DNA from 2 places in the Streptomyces sp. SYSU D01066-1 genome. Region 2 is predicted to be linked to the other one. Evidence: riboswitches for the same ligand, from Rfam matches in the RefSeq annotation. Region 2 holds a riboswitch; the other holds the start of a gene.
What was found. Region 2 has a riboswitch for S-adenosylmethionine ahead of thrC (threonine synthase). Riboswitches for the same ligand answer to the same signal wherever they lie in the genome.

Region 1 (8,023 bases), on a different contig from region 2:
GTCTACATCTTCCCGATCGGGCACGTCAACGCCCAGAACTTCGCCCTCGGCCTCACCCTGGGCGTGGCGCTGTTCTGCATCGGCGCGGGCGCGGTCCACTGGGCCCGCACCCTGATGTCCGACGTGGAGATCGCCGACGAGCGCCACCCGATCGAGGCGTCCCCCGAGGTCCGCGCCAAGGTGCACGCGGACTTCAGGCAGGGAGCCAAGGAGTCCGTCCTCGGCCGGCGCAAGCTGATCCGCAACACGATGTTCGGCGCGGTCGCCCTGGTGCCCCTCTCCGGCGTCGTGCTGCTGCGCGACCTCGGCCCGCTGCCCGAGGACAAGCTCCGCCACACCATGTGGAACAAGGGCAAGCTGCTCGTCAACATGAACACCAACGAGCCGCTGCGTCCCTCCGACGTCGCGGTGGGCTCCCTCACCTTCGCCAAGCCCGAGGGCCTGGAGGAGCACGACGAGGAGTTCCAGAACGAGATCGCCAAGGCCGCCCTGATGATCGTCCGGATCCAGCCGGAGGACATCAAGGACAAGCGCGAACTCGAGTGGTCGCACGAGGGCATCGTGGCGTACTCGAAGATCTGCACCCACGTCGGCTGTCCGATCTCCCTGTACGAGCAGCAGACGCACCACGTGCTGTGCCCCTGCCACCAGTCCACCTTCGACCTCTCCGACGGTGCCCGGGTCATCTTCGGTCCCGCCGGTCACCCGCTGCCGCAGCTGCGCATCGGTGTGAACGACGAGGGCTACCTCGAAGCGCTCGGCGACTTCGAAGAGCCCGTCGGTCCTGCATTCTGGGAGCGCGGATGAGCACACATGAGAGCACCACGGCCCGCTCCCGCGGGAAGGCACCGGCCGGCGAGCGCGTCGCCGACTGGGCCGACGGCCGGCTCGGGATCTACTCCCTGGCCAGGGCCAACCTGCGCAAGATCTTCCCGGACCACTGGTCCTTCATGCTGGGCGAGGTCTGCCTCTACAGCTTCCTCATCATCATCCTCACGGGTGTGTACCTGACGCTGTTCTTCCACCCGTCGATGAACGAGGTGGAGTACCACGGCAGTTACATCCCGCTGCAGGGCCAGCTGATGAGCGAGGCCTACCGGTCGACGCTGGAGATCAGCTTCGACGTCCGCGGCGGTCTGCTCATCCGGCAGATCCACCACTGGGCGGCGGTCGTCTTCCTGGCCGGCATGTTCGTGCACATGATGCGCGTCTTCTTCACCGGCGCGTTCCGCAAGCCGCGTGAGATCAACTGGCTGTTCGGCTTCCTGCTGTTCGTCCTCGGCATGTTCACCGGCTTCACCGGTTACTCGCTCCCCGACGACCTGCTCTCCGGCACCGGTGTCCGCTTCACGCAGGGCGCGATCCTGTCCGTTCCGATCGTCGGCACGTACATCTCGATGTTCCTGTTCGGCGGGGAGTTCCCCGGGACCGACTTCGTCGCCCGGTTCTACTCGATCCACATCCTGCTGCTGCCGGGCATCATGCTCGGGCTCGTGGTCGCCCACCTGATCCTGGTCTTCTACCACAAGCACACGCAGTTCGCGGGGCCCGGACGGACCAACAAGAACGTCGTCGGCATGCCGCTGATGCCGGTCTACATGGCCAAGGCCGGAGGCTTCTTCTTCCTCGTCTTCGGCGTCATCTCGATCCTCGCCGCCATCGCGTCGATCAACCCGATCTGGGCGCTGGGCCCCTACCGGCCCGACCAGGTCTCCACCGGCGCCCAGCCGGACTGGTACATGGGATTCGCCGAGGGCCTGGTCCGCGCCATGCCGGGCTGGGAGATCAGGTTCTGGGGCCACACGCTGGTCCTGGGCGTGTTCGTCCCGCTGGTGCTCTTCGGCCTCTTCCTCGCGGCGATCGCGGTGTACCCGTTCATCGAGTCCTGGATCACCGGGGACAAGCGCGAGCACCACATCCTGGACCGCCCGCGCAACGCCCCGACCCGCACGGGACTCGGCGTCGCCTGGGTCACCGCGTACATGATCATGCTGATCGGCGGTGGCAACGACATCATCGCCACCCACTTCCACCTGTCGATCAACGCGGTCACCTGGTTCGTCCGCATCGGCTTCTTCGTCGGTCCGGTCATCGCGTTCGTGATCACCAAGCGCATCTGCCTCGGCCTGCAGCGCCGGGACAAGGAGAAGGTGCTGCACGGCCGCGAGGCGGGCATCATCAAGCGCCTGCCGCACGGTGAGTTCATCGAGGTGCACGAGCCGCTCAGCCAGGAGCACATGTACACGCTCACCGCGCACGAGCAGTACAAGCCGGCCGAGATCGGTCCGACCGTCGACGAGAACGGCGTCGAGCGGAAGCCCAAGAGCACCGAGAAGCTCCGGGCCAAGCTCAGCAAGTCCTACTACGGCGAGGAGTCGCAGATTCCGAAGCCGACCGTCGAGGAGTACCGGGAGATCACCAGCGGCCACGGCCACCACTGATCCCCGAGCGTCGCCACGCCACGGCGAGGGGCCCCGTCCGGTGTTCGGACGGGGCCCCTCGTCATGGCTCCGGGCTGGATAGGGTGGGACCGATCCTCCCTACGACACACCAGGAGCGGCTGATGAGCGCTGTGACCCCCGCTGGAGGCGACACCGCGGCGGGCCGCTCCTGGCCCGCGCTGCTGAACGGACTGCTGGGCGGGCGGGACCTGTCCGCCGACGAGACCGCGTGGGCGATGGACACGATCATGCGCGGCGAGGCGACCGACGCGCAGATCGCCGGGTTCGCGGTGGCGCTGCGGGCCAAGGGCGAGACCGTGGACGAGATCGGCGGCCTGGTCCGCGCGATGTACGGGCACGCCCATGTGATCCAGGTGCCCGGGGACACGGTCGACATCGTCGGCACCGGCGGCGACGGCGCCAAGACCGTCAACATCTCCACCATGTCGGCGATCGTCGTCGCCGGCACCGGGGCGAAGGTCGTCAAGCACGGCAGCCGCGCGGCCTCCTCGGCCTCCGGCGCCTCCGACGTCCTGGAGAAGCTCGGCGTCAATCTGGAGCTGACCCCCAAGCGGGTGGCCGAGGTCGCCGAGGAGGCCGGGATCACCTTCTGCTTCGCCGTGAAGTTCCACCCCGCGCTGCGCCACGTCGCCGCCGCCCGCGGCCAGCTCGGCATCCGGACGGTCTTCAACTTCCTGGGCCCGCTGACCAATCCGGCCAAGGTCCGCTCCCAGGCGATCGGTGTCGCCGACGCCCGGATGGCGCCGATCATCGCCGGGGTCTTCGCCGAGCGCGGCAACTCCGCGCTGGTCTTCCGCGGTGATGACGGCCTGGACGAGCTGACCACGACGGCCACCTCCCGGGTGTGGACCGTGCGGGACGGCACGGTGACCGAGGAGGTCTTCGACCCGCGTGACGTCGGCATCGAGATCGTGCCCGTCGAGGCGCTGCGGGGCGCCGACGCCTCCTACAACGCGGACGTGGCCCGCCGGCTGCTGGGCGGTGAGCCGGGCCCCGTGCGGGACGCGGTGCTGCTCAACTCGGCGGCGGCCCTGGTGGCCCTGGAGCCCGGCGAGGGGCCGCTGACGGACCGCATCCGGGCCGGCATGGCACGGGCCGCCGAGTCGATCGACTCGGGCGCGGCCCGCAACGCGCTGGAGCGCTGGGTGGCCGCCAGCAACGCCTGACGGAGCCCGTGACGTCCTGCGGCGTCCTGTGACGTCCGTCCCGTGATCCGGACACGGCTTGCGGGACGGCGATCACCTCACGTACGTTTTCGCACCAGGTCATGAGTGACAGTCATGAGGCCCCGGCCGACTGTCCGGCAACCCTCCGTCCGTGGCGGGGTGCCCCGGGTGAAGACCAGGCCGTGGACAGCAGGGTCCACGGCAAGCGCGGACCCCTCGCGTACCAGGGGTCCTGGGTCGTCCGAGGGAGTCTCCCGTGAATCAGCGAATGCGCTAGGGCCGCAGAGCCCCGCCTCCGCGTCCCCTTCCTTCCTTCCTCCTTCGCTTCTCGCGTCGTATTCACGGGAGTCCGCCATGTCCGTGCCCACCGCTGTCCGCTCCCCGCTGCCCGTCCTCGGCCGGGACGTCACCGTGCCGCTCGTCACCGGCGGCGAGGTCACCTACGCCGCGCTCGACTACGCCGCCAGCGCCCCCGCGCTCCAGCGGGTCTGGGACGACGTGGCCGCCTACGCGCCCTACTACGGCAGCGTCCACCGGGGCGCCGGGTACCTCTCCCAGCTCTCCACCGACCTGTTCGAGAACGCCCGCCGGACCGTCCACGGCTTCCTCGGCTGCCGGGACGACGACCAGGTGGTCTTCACCCGCTCCACCACCGACTCCCTGAACCTGCTGGCCGCCGCGCTGCCCGCCGGCTGCCGGGTCTTCGTCTTCGAGACCGAGCACCACGCCTCGCTGCTGCCCTGGCGCGAGGCCGACGTCACCTTCCTCGACGCGCCCCGCACCCCGGCGCAGGCCGTCGAGACCCTGGAGCGGGCCCTCGCCGACCGGGAGCCGTACGGCCCCGCCCTGGTCTGCGTCACCGGCGCCTCCAACGTCACCGGCGAGCTGTGGCCGGTGCGCGGACTGGCCGCCGCCGCGCACGCGCACGGTGCCCGGATCGTCCTGGACGCCGCCCAGCTCGCCCCCCACCGCCCGGTGAGCGCGCGCGACCTGGACGTCGACTGGGTCGCCTTCTCCGGGCACAAGCTGTACGCCCCCTTCGGCTCGGGCGTGCTGGCCGGCCGCGCCGACTGGCTGCGCGCGGCCGAGCCGTACCTCGCGGGCGGCGGCGCCAGCCGCACGGTCGCCCGGCGCGCGGACGGGGGAGTGGACGTCGAGTGGCACGAGGACGCCGCCCGGCACGAGGCCGGCTCGCCCAACGTCATCGGCGCCTACGCGATCGCCTCCGCCTGCACGGCCCTCACCGAGGCCGGGTTCGAGACGCTGGTGGCCCGCGAGGAGTACCTGATCGGCCAGGTGCGGGAAGGGCTCGCCGAGGTGCCCCAGGTGCGGGTGCTGTCGCTGTTCGGAAACGACGCGCCGCGCGTCGGGGTGCTCTCCTTCGTCGTCGACGGCTGGAACAGCTCCCACTTCGCCGCCGCCCTCTCCGCCGAGTACGGCATCGGCGTGCGCGACGGCCTGTTCTGCGCCCACCCGCTGGTGCGCACCCTGCTCGGCGGCGACCCGGGCGGCCAGGGCGAGTGCGGTGCCCCCGAGGCGGCGCCCGGCGAGAAGCCCCTCAACGCGGTGCGGGTCAGCTTCGGCGCGGGCACCCCCGACGAGCACGTGGAACGGTTCGTGACGGCGGTGCGGGAGCTGGTGCGGGACGGCGCCCGCTGGAACTACCGCACCGAGCACGGCCGCTGCGTGCCCGACACCTCCGGCAGCCCCGCCGCCGCGTGACCCGGTGGCCGGGCGCCCGGCGGGAGCGTCCCGCGGGCCCGCCCGGCCGCGTCCGTCAGGAGCTGCGCGCTTGCCGTGCACCGGGACACGGCCGGTGAGGTCCTCTCCGGTGCGGTGCGCGGCGGCGGCGCGCACCGGGCGCACCCGCCCGGTCCGCGCGCGGCACCCGGCGGCCCGGATGGGCCGCGGACGCGCAACTCCTCGTCCGCGCGCGGACCGGGGTCAGTTGTCCAGCCCGATGGAGAACGCCGCCTCCAGGTCGTGCTGCGAGTACGTGCGGAACGCCACATGCGTGTCCGTGCCCTCCACGCCCGGGATTTTGCTGATCCGCCCGGGGATGACCTCCGCCAGCTCCTCGTGCTCGCGCACCCGCACCATGGCGATCAGGTCGTAGGTGCCGGTGACGGAGAAGACCTCGCTCACGCTCTCCAGCGCGGCGATCCGTTCCGCGATCTCGGGGATCCGGTCCACGCTGGTCTTGATGAGGACGATCGCGGTGATCACGGCAGGTTCTCTCCCTCGGGGGCGGGCGCTGGGGCGGCCTTCACTCTAGCCCGCCGCCCGGAACGCACCCAGGCGCAGAGGAAGCCGAGACCGAAGCCGACCAGGTGGGCCAGGTACGCCACCCCCGGCCCGTCCCCGGCCCGCCACGCCGACAGCCACTGCAGCACCGCCCAGAACGGCAGCACCAGCCAGGCCGGGAAGCGCAACGGCATGAACAGCAGGAACGGCAGGAGACTGGTCACGCGCGCCCGGGGGAACAGGTACAGGAACGCGCCGAGGACCGCCGAGATCGCCCCGGAGGCACCGACCAGGGGCTGCCGGGAGTCGTCGTTGGCGATGGCGTACCCCAGCAGGGCCAGGTACCCGCAGCCGAGGTGGAACAGCAGGAACCGGAGGTGACCCATCCGCTCCTCGGTCATCACCCCGAAGACATAGAGGAAGAGCATGTTGCCGAACAGGTGTACCCAGTCGCCGTGCACGAACAGTGCCGTGACCGGGGCCAGCAGCGCCCGCGGCGCCCCGTCGAACAGCTCGGCGGGGACCACGCCCCAGCGCCGGAAGTAGACGTGCCGCGCGGCGAGCAGCTCCTCGGCGGAGCCGTCGTGCCGCGGGTCGAGGCCCGCCGCGGGGCTGACCAGGAACAGCAGGCAGCACAGGACGATCAGCCCGTGCGTCACGGGCGCCGCGCCCCGGGCCGGGCGGCGGGACAGGGCCGCCCGTACCGTGCGCAGTACCCGGACGGCCGCCGGGCTCCAGTTGCGGCTCATGGGTACAGAGCATGACGTAACCGGACGAAAGCTCCGGGAGCGCCTCGCCGCCGTGGACAGGTGGGCGGCCGGTACCCGCCAGGCCGTAGGGTTACGAGCCACACGTACCGGGGAGGCCGGTGCGTCGGGTGACACTGGAAGAGAGCGAACAGCCACGATGACGGTTCCCCAGCCGACCGGCGCGACGCGGTGGCGCTGCACCCTCTGCGGCAACCTCACCCGCTTCGACGTGACCCGCGCGTCGAAGGTCGTGGAGTACGTCCACCTCGATCTGGCCGGCGAGCCGACGGTCGAGGAGCGCGAGGTGCTCAGTGAGACCATCGAGTCGGTGCGGTGCCGCTGGTGCAACGCGGTGGACCAGGTGGAACTCGTGGACAGGCCGGGTGCCGGCTCCTGACCGGGGCCGGCCCCGCACAGGCATTGGGGTGACGGATGGCGCAGACACGGGGCGGGGAGCCGGGCGACGGCGCCGCTGAGGTGCTCGACCGTCCGCTGCCCGACGGGGTGCGCCGCAGGGTCGTACAGCTGGCCGCGGACGGCTTCGGCGGGCTGACCCTCGCGGAACTGCCCGCGCAGCTGCGGCAGTACGCGCGGTTCACGCCGAACCGGCGGGCCAAGTTCGCGGGCAACGCGATGGCCGCCGCGCTGGAGACGGACGCGCTCTTCCGCCAGCGCATCGGCGAGAAGCTCAGGGAGTCCCAGCCGGAACTGGCCGGCGCCCTCGACTCCGGTTCCCCGCCCCCGGCCGCGGACCCGCTCGACGTGGCGGCCGCGGCCTACGTGCTGCGCCCGGCCGGCTGGGTCAAGCTCGTGGCCGCCGCCGGCGAGGAGGCCCAGCGGGCCGACGCCGAGCGCGCCGACGAGGAGGCCCGCGCCGAGCTGGGCCGGCTGCGCGCGGAGCTGGAACGCGCCCGGGAGCACGGCCGGGGCGAGACCGAGCGGCTGCGCGGCGAGCTGGACGCCGCCAGGAAGGAGGCGGAGTCGCTCCACCGCAAGCTGCGCGGCGCGCTCAGCGACGTCAAGCGCGGCGAGGCGGCGGTGCGCAAGATGCGCGCCGAGCTGGACGCCGTACGCACCGAGGCGCAGGCCCAGGTGTCCGCCGCCGAGAGTGAGACGCGGCGGCTCAAGGCCCGTCTCGGCGAGGCGGAAGCGGCCCTGGAGGCCACCCGCAAGGCCGCCCGGGAGGGCCGCAGCGTCGAGGACATGCGGGTGCGGCTGCTGCTCGACACCCTGCTGGACGCCACCCAGGGGCTGCGCCGGGAGCTGGCGCTGCCGCCGGTCTCCGTACGCCCCGCCGAGACCGTGGACGCCGTGGAGCCCGGCCGGATGACCCCGAAGGACATCGCGGCCCGCGCGCTGTCCGAGCACGACCCGGCCGTGCTGGACCAGTTGCTCGAACTGC
Region 2 (8,023 bases):
CCGGAGCCGTCGACGATGGTGGTCTCGTCCTTGGTGATGACGACCTTGCGGGCGCGGCCCAGGAGGTCCAGGGTCGCGTTCTCCAGCTTGAGGCCGACCTCCTCGGAGATGACCTCGCCGCCCGTGAGGATGGCGATGTCGCCGAGCATGGCCTTGCGGCGGTCGCCGAAGCCCGGGGCCTTGACGGCGACGGACTTGAAGGTGCCGCGGATCTTGTTGACGACCAGGGTCGACAGGGCCTCGCCCTCGACGTCCTCGGCGATGATCAGCAGCGGCTTGCCCGACTGCATGACCTTCTCCAGGAGCGGGAGCAGGTCCTTGACGGCGGAGATCTTGGAGTTGGCGATCAGGATGTACGGGTCGTCGAGGACGGCCTCCATACGCTCCATGTCGGTGGCGAAGTACGCCGAGATGTAGCCCTTGTCGAAGCGCATACCCTCGGTGAGCTCCAGCTCCAGACCGAAGGTCTGGGACTCCTCGACGGTGATGACGCCTTCCTTGCCGACCTTGTCCATGGCCTCGGCGATCAGCTCGCCGATCTGGGTGTCGGCGGCGGAGATGGAGGCCGTGGAGGCGATCTGCTCCTTGGTCTCGACGTCCTTCGCCTGCTCCAGCAGGGCGGCGGAGACGGCCTCGACGGCCTTCTCGATGCCGCGCTTCAGGGCCATCGGGTTGGCGCCGGCCGCCACGTTGCGCAGGCCCTCGCGGACCAGGGCCTGGGCGAGGACGGTCGCGGTGGTCGTACCGTCACCGGCGACGTCGTCCGTCTTCTTGGCGACTTCCTTGACCAGCTCGGCGCCGATCTTCTCGTACGGGTCCTCGAGTTCGATCTCCTTGGCGATGGAGACACCATCGTTGGTGATCGTGGGGGCGCCCCACTTCTTCTCGAGGACGACGTTGCGGCCCTTGGGGCCGAGCGTCACCTTGACGGCGTCCGCGAGCTGGTTCATGCCGCGCTCGAGGCCGCGCCGTGCCTCCTCGTCGAACGCGATGATCTTGGCCATGTGAAGTGGTCCCTCCAGGACTGGGGGTGATTCCTTCGGACCGCGCCCGCGCCCGCGACGGACGGCTCGCCGGCCCCGTGGTTCCTTCCCCACGCCGGCCCGCGGGCCTCACCGACCCGGTCCTTCGTTGTCACTCTCACCTTCAGAGTGCTAACGCAATGATTAGCACTCGACCCCTCCGAGTGCAAGGCGCTCCCTCGAAGAGGGCCCGATGAGGGGGGCGGCCGGGCGGCGGGCGGGCGCGAGCGCCTCCCCCGGACCGGGGGCCGCGCCCGGCCGCCCGCGGGCACGGCCCGGACATGCCGCAGGGCCCGCGCCTCGGTGAGGCGCGGGCCCTGCGGAGAAGACCGTTCGCTGCGGTGGTCGCGCGGATCAGGCAGTGACGCGGACCATGTCGGCCTGCGGGCCCTTCTGGCCCTGCGAGATCTCGAACTCGACCCGCTGGCCTTCTTCAAGGGTGCGGTAGCCGTCCATCTGGATCGCGCTGTAGTGGACGAAAACATCCGCACCACCGTCGACCGCGATGAAGCCGTACCCCTTCTCCGCGTTGAACCACTTGACGGTGCCCTGAGCCATGCCTAACTCCCCTATTACTGGCCCTTGCACAGATCCGCACTTCGCGGATCCGGGTCAGACCTCGCCCCCCAAACGGTTCGGGGGCGTGCGCCGGAACGCGTCGACCGCGGCCGAATGTATCTGTCCAACTGCCCTGCGCAACAGGTCAATTGGACGAGAAATCCGGACGGGCGCGGTCCGGAATATGGCGAGAAATCACTGGAATCCGGGGCAAGTCGGGCCACACAAAGGCCACAAAAGCCGCGAGGGACGACCACAGTTTGGCTACATCTAGTCGGGCGTGCGGCAGGAATTCTCGGTTCGCGCTTTCGCGATCATCGGCGCGTTCCCCAACTCTACCCCGCTCAACCACATGGAATTGCCCCCTCCGCTTCTATTGCGGAGGGGGCAATTCCAGGGACGGCGGGTGACCGCGTCAGCCGCCGGCGACGGCCGGGATGATGGAGACGCCGGCCCCGTCGGGGGTGGCCGTCTCCAGGCCCTGCTCGAAGCGGACGTCGTCGTCGTTGACGTAGACGTTGACGAAGCGGCGCAGCTTGCCCTGGTCGTCGAGGACGCGGGCGGAGATGCCGGCGTGGTTCTTCTCCAGGTCGGCGATGACCTCGCCGAGGGTGGCCCCTTCGGCGGTCACCTCGGCCTGCCCGCCGGTGTAGGTGCGCAGGATGGTCGGGATGCGGACAGAGACACTCACTTGGAACCTCCGGTCAGGGAATCTACGTAGGGGCGCGTCACGCCAGCCCCGCCTCGCGGAACGATTCGAGGTTCGGCCGGATCGTCGCCGTGAGGCCGGTCCCCGCCACCGCGTCCAGCGTCTTCAGCCCGTCCCCGGTGTTGAGCACGACGGTGGTCAGCGCCGGGTCCAGGACCCCCGCCTCGATGAGCTTCTTGGTCACCCCCACCGTGACCCCGCCCGCGGTCTCCGCGAAGATTCCCTCGGTCCGCGCCAGCAGCCTGATCGCCTCGACGACCTGCTCGTCGTTCACGTCCTCCACCGCGCCGCCGGTGCGGCGCGCGATGTCGAGGACGTAGGGGCCGTCGGCCGGGTTGCCGATCGCGAGGGACTTGGCGATGGTGTCCGGCTTCTGCGGGCGGACCACGTCGTGCCCGGCCTTGAAGGCGGTGGAGACCGGCGAGCAGCCCTCCGCCTGAGCGCCGAAGATCCTGTACGGCCTGTCCTCGACCAGGCCGAGCTCGATCAGCTCCTTCAGCCCCTTGTCGATCTTGGTGAGCTGGGAGCCGGAGGCGATGGGCACGACGAGCTGGTCGGGCAGCCGCCAGCCGAGCTGTTCGCAGATCTCGTACGCCAGGGTCTTGGAGCCCTCGGCGTAGTAGGGGCGCAGGTTGACGTTGACGAAGCCCCAGCCCTCGCCGGCCGGGTCGCCGATCAGCTCGGAGCAGAAGCGGTTGACGTCGTCGTAGTTGCCCTCGATGCCGACGAGTTCGCCGCCGTAGATCGCGGCCATGACGACCTTGCCCTGCTCCAGGTCGTGCGGGATGAACACGCACGAGCGCAGGCCGGCGCGGGCGGCGGCGGCGCCGACGGCACCGGCCAGGTTGCCGGTGGAGGAGCAGGACAGGGTGGTGAAGCCGAAGGCGCGGGCCGCTTCCAGGGCCTGGGCGACGACGCGGTCCTTGAAGGAGTGCGTGGGGTTGCCGGAGTCGTCCTTGACGTACAGGCCGCCGGTGACGCCCAGCTCGGCGGCGAGGCGGTCGGCCTTGACCAGCTTGGTCCAGCCCGGGTTGATGTTGGGCTTGTCGGCGACGTCCGCCGGGACCGGCAGGAGGGGCGCGTAACGCCAGATGTTGGTGGGGCCCGCCTCGATGCGCGCGCGGAGCTTCTCGGTGTCGTAGGACGAGAAGTCGTAAGCGATCTCCAGCGGGCCGAAACACTCCTCACAGGCGAAGACCGGGCCGAGGGGCACGCGGTGGCCGCATTCCCGGCAGGAGAGCGCCGTGGCGGAGCCGAGATCGACGGAGGCGGCGGGAGTGGTGGTGCTTTCGGCGGTCTGCACAGCCATGGAGGCGAGGCCCTTTCTCCTCATCTTCCTCACGGCGCATTTCGCCGTGAGACGGATTTGGCACCTTCCCGAGCCGGGAGCCTCGCTTCTTCACGAGTGCCGGCTGGAGGGTTGCCGGGGCTTCATCGGGCCGTGTCCCTCTGCCCCTCTGGATGAGCTGTATGTGGTTGTCGGCGGCGGCCACCCCCGACATGCGATGGTCATCCGCGTTGTCCAAGACTGTAACCGAAGGCCAGGACAGTTGAGATAGTCGTCCGATGCGCGAGATGGATCACACGAGGGGTGCGTGGTCCGTACAGGGAGGAGCCGCAGACCGTGCTGGAAGAAGTCGAGCGTTGGCTCAGCACACGTTCCTGGTCCGTGACCGACCGGCCGCTCCACCAGATCCTGGCCGCCAAGCAGCGCACGGGCCAGACGGTCAGTGTGGTGCTGCCCGCGCTGAACGAGGAGGAGACGGTCGGCGAGATCGTCGCGGCGATCCGGCACGACCTGATGTGCCAGGTGCCGCTGGTCGACGAGATCGTGGTGGTCGACTCCGGGTCGACGGACGCCACCGCGAAGGTGGCCGCGGCGGCCGGCGCCCGCGTCGCGCACCGCGACGAGATCCTGCCGCGCATCGCGCCCGTGCCCGGCAAGGGCGAGGTGCTGTGGCGGTCGCTGCTGGTGACGGGCGGCGACATCGTGGCCTTCGTCGACGCGGACCTCAGGGAGTTCTCGTCCGACTTCGTGACCGGCATCGTCGGCCCGCTGCTCACCGAGCCGGACGTGCACCTGGTCAAGGCCATGTACGACCGTCCGCTCGGCGCCGCCGCGGGCCAGGGCGGCCGGGTCACCGAGCTGATGGCCCGCCCGCTGCTGAACATGCACTGGCCGCGGCTGGCCGGGTTCGTGCAGCCGCTGGGCGGCGAGTACGCGGCCCGCCGCTCGCTGCTGGAGCGGCTGCCGTTCCCCGTCGGGTACGGGGTGGAGCTGGGGATGCTGGTGGACGCGCTGCACCTGGTGGGGCTCGACGCGCTGGCGCAGGTGGACGTCGGGGTGCGCAAGCACCGGCACCAGGACGGGCAGGCGCTGGGCCGGATGTCCGCCGCGATCTACCGCACCGCGCAGCTGCGGCTGGCCCGCGGCCATCTGGTCCGGCCGTCGCTGACCCAGTTCGAGCGCGGCGAGGACGGTTTCGAGCCGCGCACCTTCTCGGTGGACACCGAGGAACGGCCGCCGATGCTGGAGATCGCCGAGTACGCCCGGCGCGAGGTGGCGTGAACGTACGTTTGAGCCGTGGGCGGCCGGGCTAGGTTGAGGCGTATGGCTTCAACGTTCGGTGCTGCTCAGGTGCTGGTGGCCTCCAACCGTGGCCCCGTCTCGTACGAGATCCAGGAGGACGGCTCGCTGCGGTCGAAACGCGGCGGCGGCGGGCTGGTCTCCGGGCTGTCGGCGATCGGCCCGGACGCGGGGGCGCTGTGGGTGTGCTCGGCACTGTCCGACGGCGACCGCGAGGCGGTGCGGCGCGGGACCGGCGAGGCCGGCGTGCGGATGCTGGACGTACCGGCCGACGTGCACGCGGACGCGTACAACGGGATCGCCAACTCGGTGCTGTGGTTCGTGCACCACATGCTGTACCAGACGCCCCTGGAGCCGGTCTTCGACGCGGAGTTCCGGCGGCAGTGGGCGTCCTACGAGGCGTTCAACCGGGCCTTCGCCGAGGCGCTGGCCGAGGAGGCCGCCGAGGGCGCGGCCGTGCTGGTGCAGGACTACCACCTGACGCTGGTGCCGGGGATGCTGCGCGAGCTGCGCCCGGACCTGCGGATCAGCCACTTCTCGCACACGCCGTGGGCGCCGGTGGAGTACTTCCGGATGCTGCCCGACGACATCGCCGCGCAGGTGCTGCGCGGGATGCTGGGCGCGGACCGGCTCGGGTTCCTCACCCGGCGGTGGGCGGACGCGTTCACCGCGTGCTGCGACGCGCTGGTGGGCGGGCCGGGGAAGACCGCGGTGGGGGTGCACGGGCTCGGGGCGGACGCGGACTTCCTGCGGAAGCGGTCGCGCGAGGCCGACGTGGACGAGCGGATGGCGGCGCTGCGGGAGCAGATCGGACCGGGGCGCAAGACCGTCGTGCGGGTCGACCGGACCGAGCTGTCGAAGAACATCGTGCGCGGGCTGCTGGCCTACCGGCGGCTGCTGGCGGACCGGCCCGAGTGGCGCGAGCGGGTGGTGCACGTGGCGTTCGCCTACCCGTCCCGGCAGGACCTCGCGGTCTACCGGGAGTACACGGCCGAGGTGCGGCGGGTGGCCGAGGAGATCAACGCGGAGTACGGGACGGACGGCTGGACGCCGGTCGTGCTGCACGTCGAGGACGACTTCGCACGGTCGCTGGCGGCGTACCGGCTGGCGGACGTGGCGCTGGTCAACCCGATCCGGGACGGCATGAACCTGGTCGCCAAGGAGGTGCCGGTCGTCTCCGAGGAGGGGTGCGCGCTGGTGCTGTCGCGGGAGGCCGGGGCGTTCGAGGAGCTGGGCGAGGACGCGGTGACCGTCAACCCGTACGACGTGACGGGGACGGCGGAGGCGTTGCACGAGGCGCTCAGCCTGCCGGCGGGAGAGCGGGCCGAGCGGTCGAAGCGGCTGGCCGCGGCGGCGACGGCGCTGCCGCCGGCGCGGTGGTTCCTGGAGCAGCTGGAGGCACTGCGGGGCTGAGGCGCCGCGCTTCGTCACTTCGCCGCTTCGCCGCTTCGTCACTCCGTCCGGACGGCGGGGCAGTAGCCGGTGTCCGCGCCGATGGAGTTGATCTCGGCGTTGGAGCGGGGGGCGCCCGCGTAGTCGATCCGGTTCGTGCACCTGCTCGTGTCCACGGCGGGGGCGGTGTCGGCGGCGGAGTCGCCCACGGGGCCGTCGGTGGTGTTCCGGGCCGGTGCGCCGGTCGTCGAGGCGGAGGTCTCCGGGGTGCTGCCGGCGGTGGGCGCCGTGGTCGTCGCGGTGGTCGTCGCCGCGGCCGGGGACGACGCGGTGCTGTCGCCGCCGCAGGCGGTGAGCGAGGGGCCGGCGGCGAGGGCGACGAGGGCGAGCAGCGGGGTCCTGCGAGCGGACATGGTCCCTCCTCCAGGTGCCGGTGCCCGGGTGAGCGGGCGGGTCGTCCTGGAGGAGGCCGGGGAGCGGCGGCCGGGTCGCCCCGCGCGTGGCGTCAGGACGTCCCCGGGACATCCCTGGGACAGAGGGCGGCGCGCGCCGTGACCTTCTCTCAGGCCAGCCCGCGGGTGAGGGCGCCGAGCAGGGCGACCACCCCGGCCGGTCCGTCCACCTCCACGTCCGCGCGTTTCCTCAGTTCCGTCACCTCGTCGCTGCCGCTGCACACCAGCAGGCCGGGGACGCCCTGGGCGCGGAGCGTGTCGACGGCCGCGTAGGCGGGGAGGTCGCCGAGGTCGTCGCCGGCGTAGAGGACGGATGTGGCGCCGGTGGCGCGGACGTGGTCCAGGAGGGCGGCGCCCTTGTCCATGCCCGGCGGGCGCAGCTCCAGGACCATGCGGCCGGGCTCGACGATCAGGCCGTGGCGGGCGGCGAGGTCGGTGAGGGGGGCGCGCAGGGCCTCGAAGGCGGCCCGCGGGTCGGCGGCCCGGCGGGTGTGGACGGCCACCGAGCGGCCCTTGTCCTCGGTCGCCGTGCCCCGCGCGGCCCCGGCCCGCTCCAGCAGCCCGGGCAGTTCGGCGCGGACGGCGGCGACCCCGGGGTGCGGGGCCGGGGCGGTGACGGTGCCGGTGGCGGCGTCCCAGCGTTCGGCGCCGTAGTGGCCGAGGACGACGAGGTGCTCCAGGCCGGGTACGCCCGCGAAGCCGCCGTGGTGGACGGCGACCTCGGCCGGGCGGCCGGTGATCACCGCGACGGAGGCGACCTCTGGGGCCAGCGCGGCCAGCGCGGGCACCGCGCCGGGGTGGGCGCGGGCCCGGTCGGGGTCGGGCACGATCTCGGCGAGCGTGCCGTCGAAGTCGAGCGCGATCACCGCCCGGCCGGGGTCGGCGAGGAGCCCGTCGAGCCCTTCGCGCCCGGCCTCGGTGGCGGGGGCCGGCAGGTGGTCCAGCGGGTCGGGGGTTGCGTCCGTGTGGCTGCCCATACCGCGAACCTATCCCGGCGGAACCGGTCGCACGCCTCCCCGACCCCGCCGCCTCAACGCTCCGCCCGGCGGGCCTCGCGGATCCGGCGCAGCCGGTTCACCGTCACCGGGTCCGCCGCCAGCGCCCGGGGGTCGTCCAGGAGGGCGTTGAGGAGCTGGTAGTAGCGGACGGGGGCGAGGCCCAGTTCCTCGCGGATCACGCGCTCCTTGGCGCCGGGACCGGAAAAGCCCCGGCGCTCCAGCGCGAGGACGCGCCGCTCCCGCTCCCCCAGCGGCTGCCGCTCACCTTCATCCATGTCCGCACCGTAACGCCGGGCGCCGACAAC

Region 1: linked by a shared signal. The riboswitch ahead of ACY1JF_RS25440 (aminotransferase class V-fold PLP-dependent enzyme) and the one ahead of thrC (threonine synthase) in region 2 are both predicted to bind S-adenosylmethionine.

The regions. Positions count from the first base shown of each region.
Region 1 is NZ_JBUDHV010000035.1:27,955-35,977, forward strand. It holds gene qcrA (cytochrome bc1 complex Rieske iron-sulfur subunit) at 1-807, shown strand, start outside; gene qcrB (cytochrome bc1 complex cytochrome b subunit) at 804-2,441, shown strand; gene trpD (anthranilate phosphoribosyltransferase) at 2,564-3,628, shown strand; SAM riboswitch class IV at 3,726-3,842, shown strand; gene ACY1JF_RS25440 (aminotransferase class V-fold PLP-dependent enzyme) at 3,983-5,350, shown strand; gene ACY1JF_RS25445 (Lrp/AsnC family transcriptional regulator) at 5,573-5,854, opposite strand; gene ACY1JF_RS25450 (rhomboid family intramembrane serine protease) at 5,851-6,621, opposite strand; gene ACY1JF_RS25455 (hypothetical protein) at 6,779-7,018, shown strand; gene ACY1JF_RS25460 (NYN domain-containing protein) at 7,054-8,023, shown strand, end outside.
Region 2 is NZ_JBUDHV010000017.1:90,320-98,342, forward strand. It holds gene groL (chaperonin GroEL) at 1-1,004, opposite strand, end outside; gene ACY1JF_RS18090 (cold-shock protein) at 1,377-1,580, opposite strand; gene ACY1JF_RS18095 (MoaD/ThiS family protein) at 1,996-2,271, opposite strand; gene thrC (threonine synthase) at 2,309-3,598, opposite strand; SAM riboswitch class I at 3,616-3,757, opposite strand; gene ACY1JF_RS18105 (glucosyl-3-phosphoglycerate synthase) at 3,914-4,858, shown strand; gene ACY1JF_RS18110 (alpha,alpha-trehalose-phosphate synthase (UDP-forming)) at 4,901-6,289, shown strand; gene ACY1JF_RS18115 (hypothetical protein) at 6,328-6,681, opposite strand; gene otsB (trehalose-phosphatase) at 6,831-7,697, opposite strand; gene ACY1JF_RS18125 (DUF3263 domain-containing protein) at 7,751-7,993, opposite strand.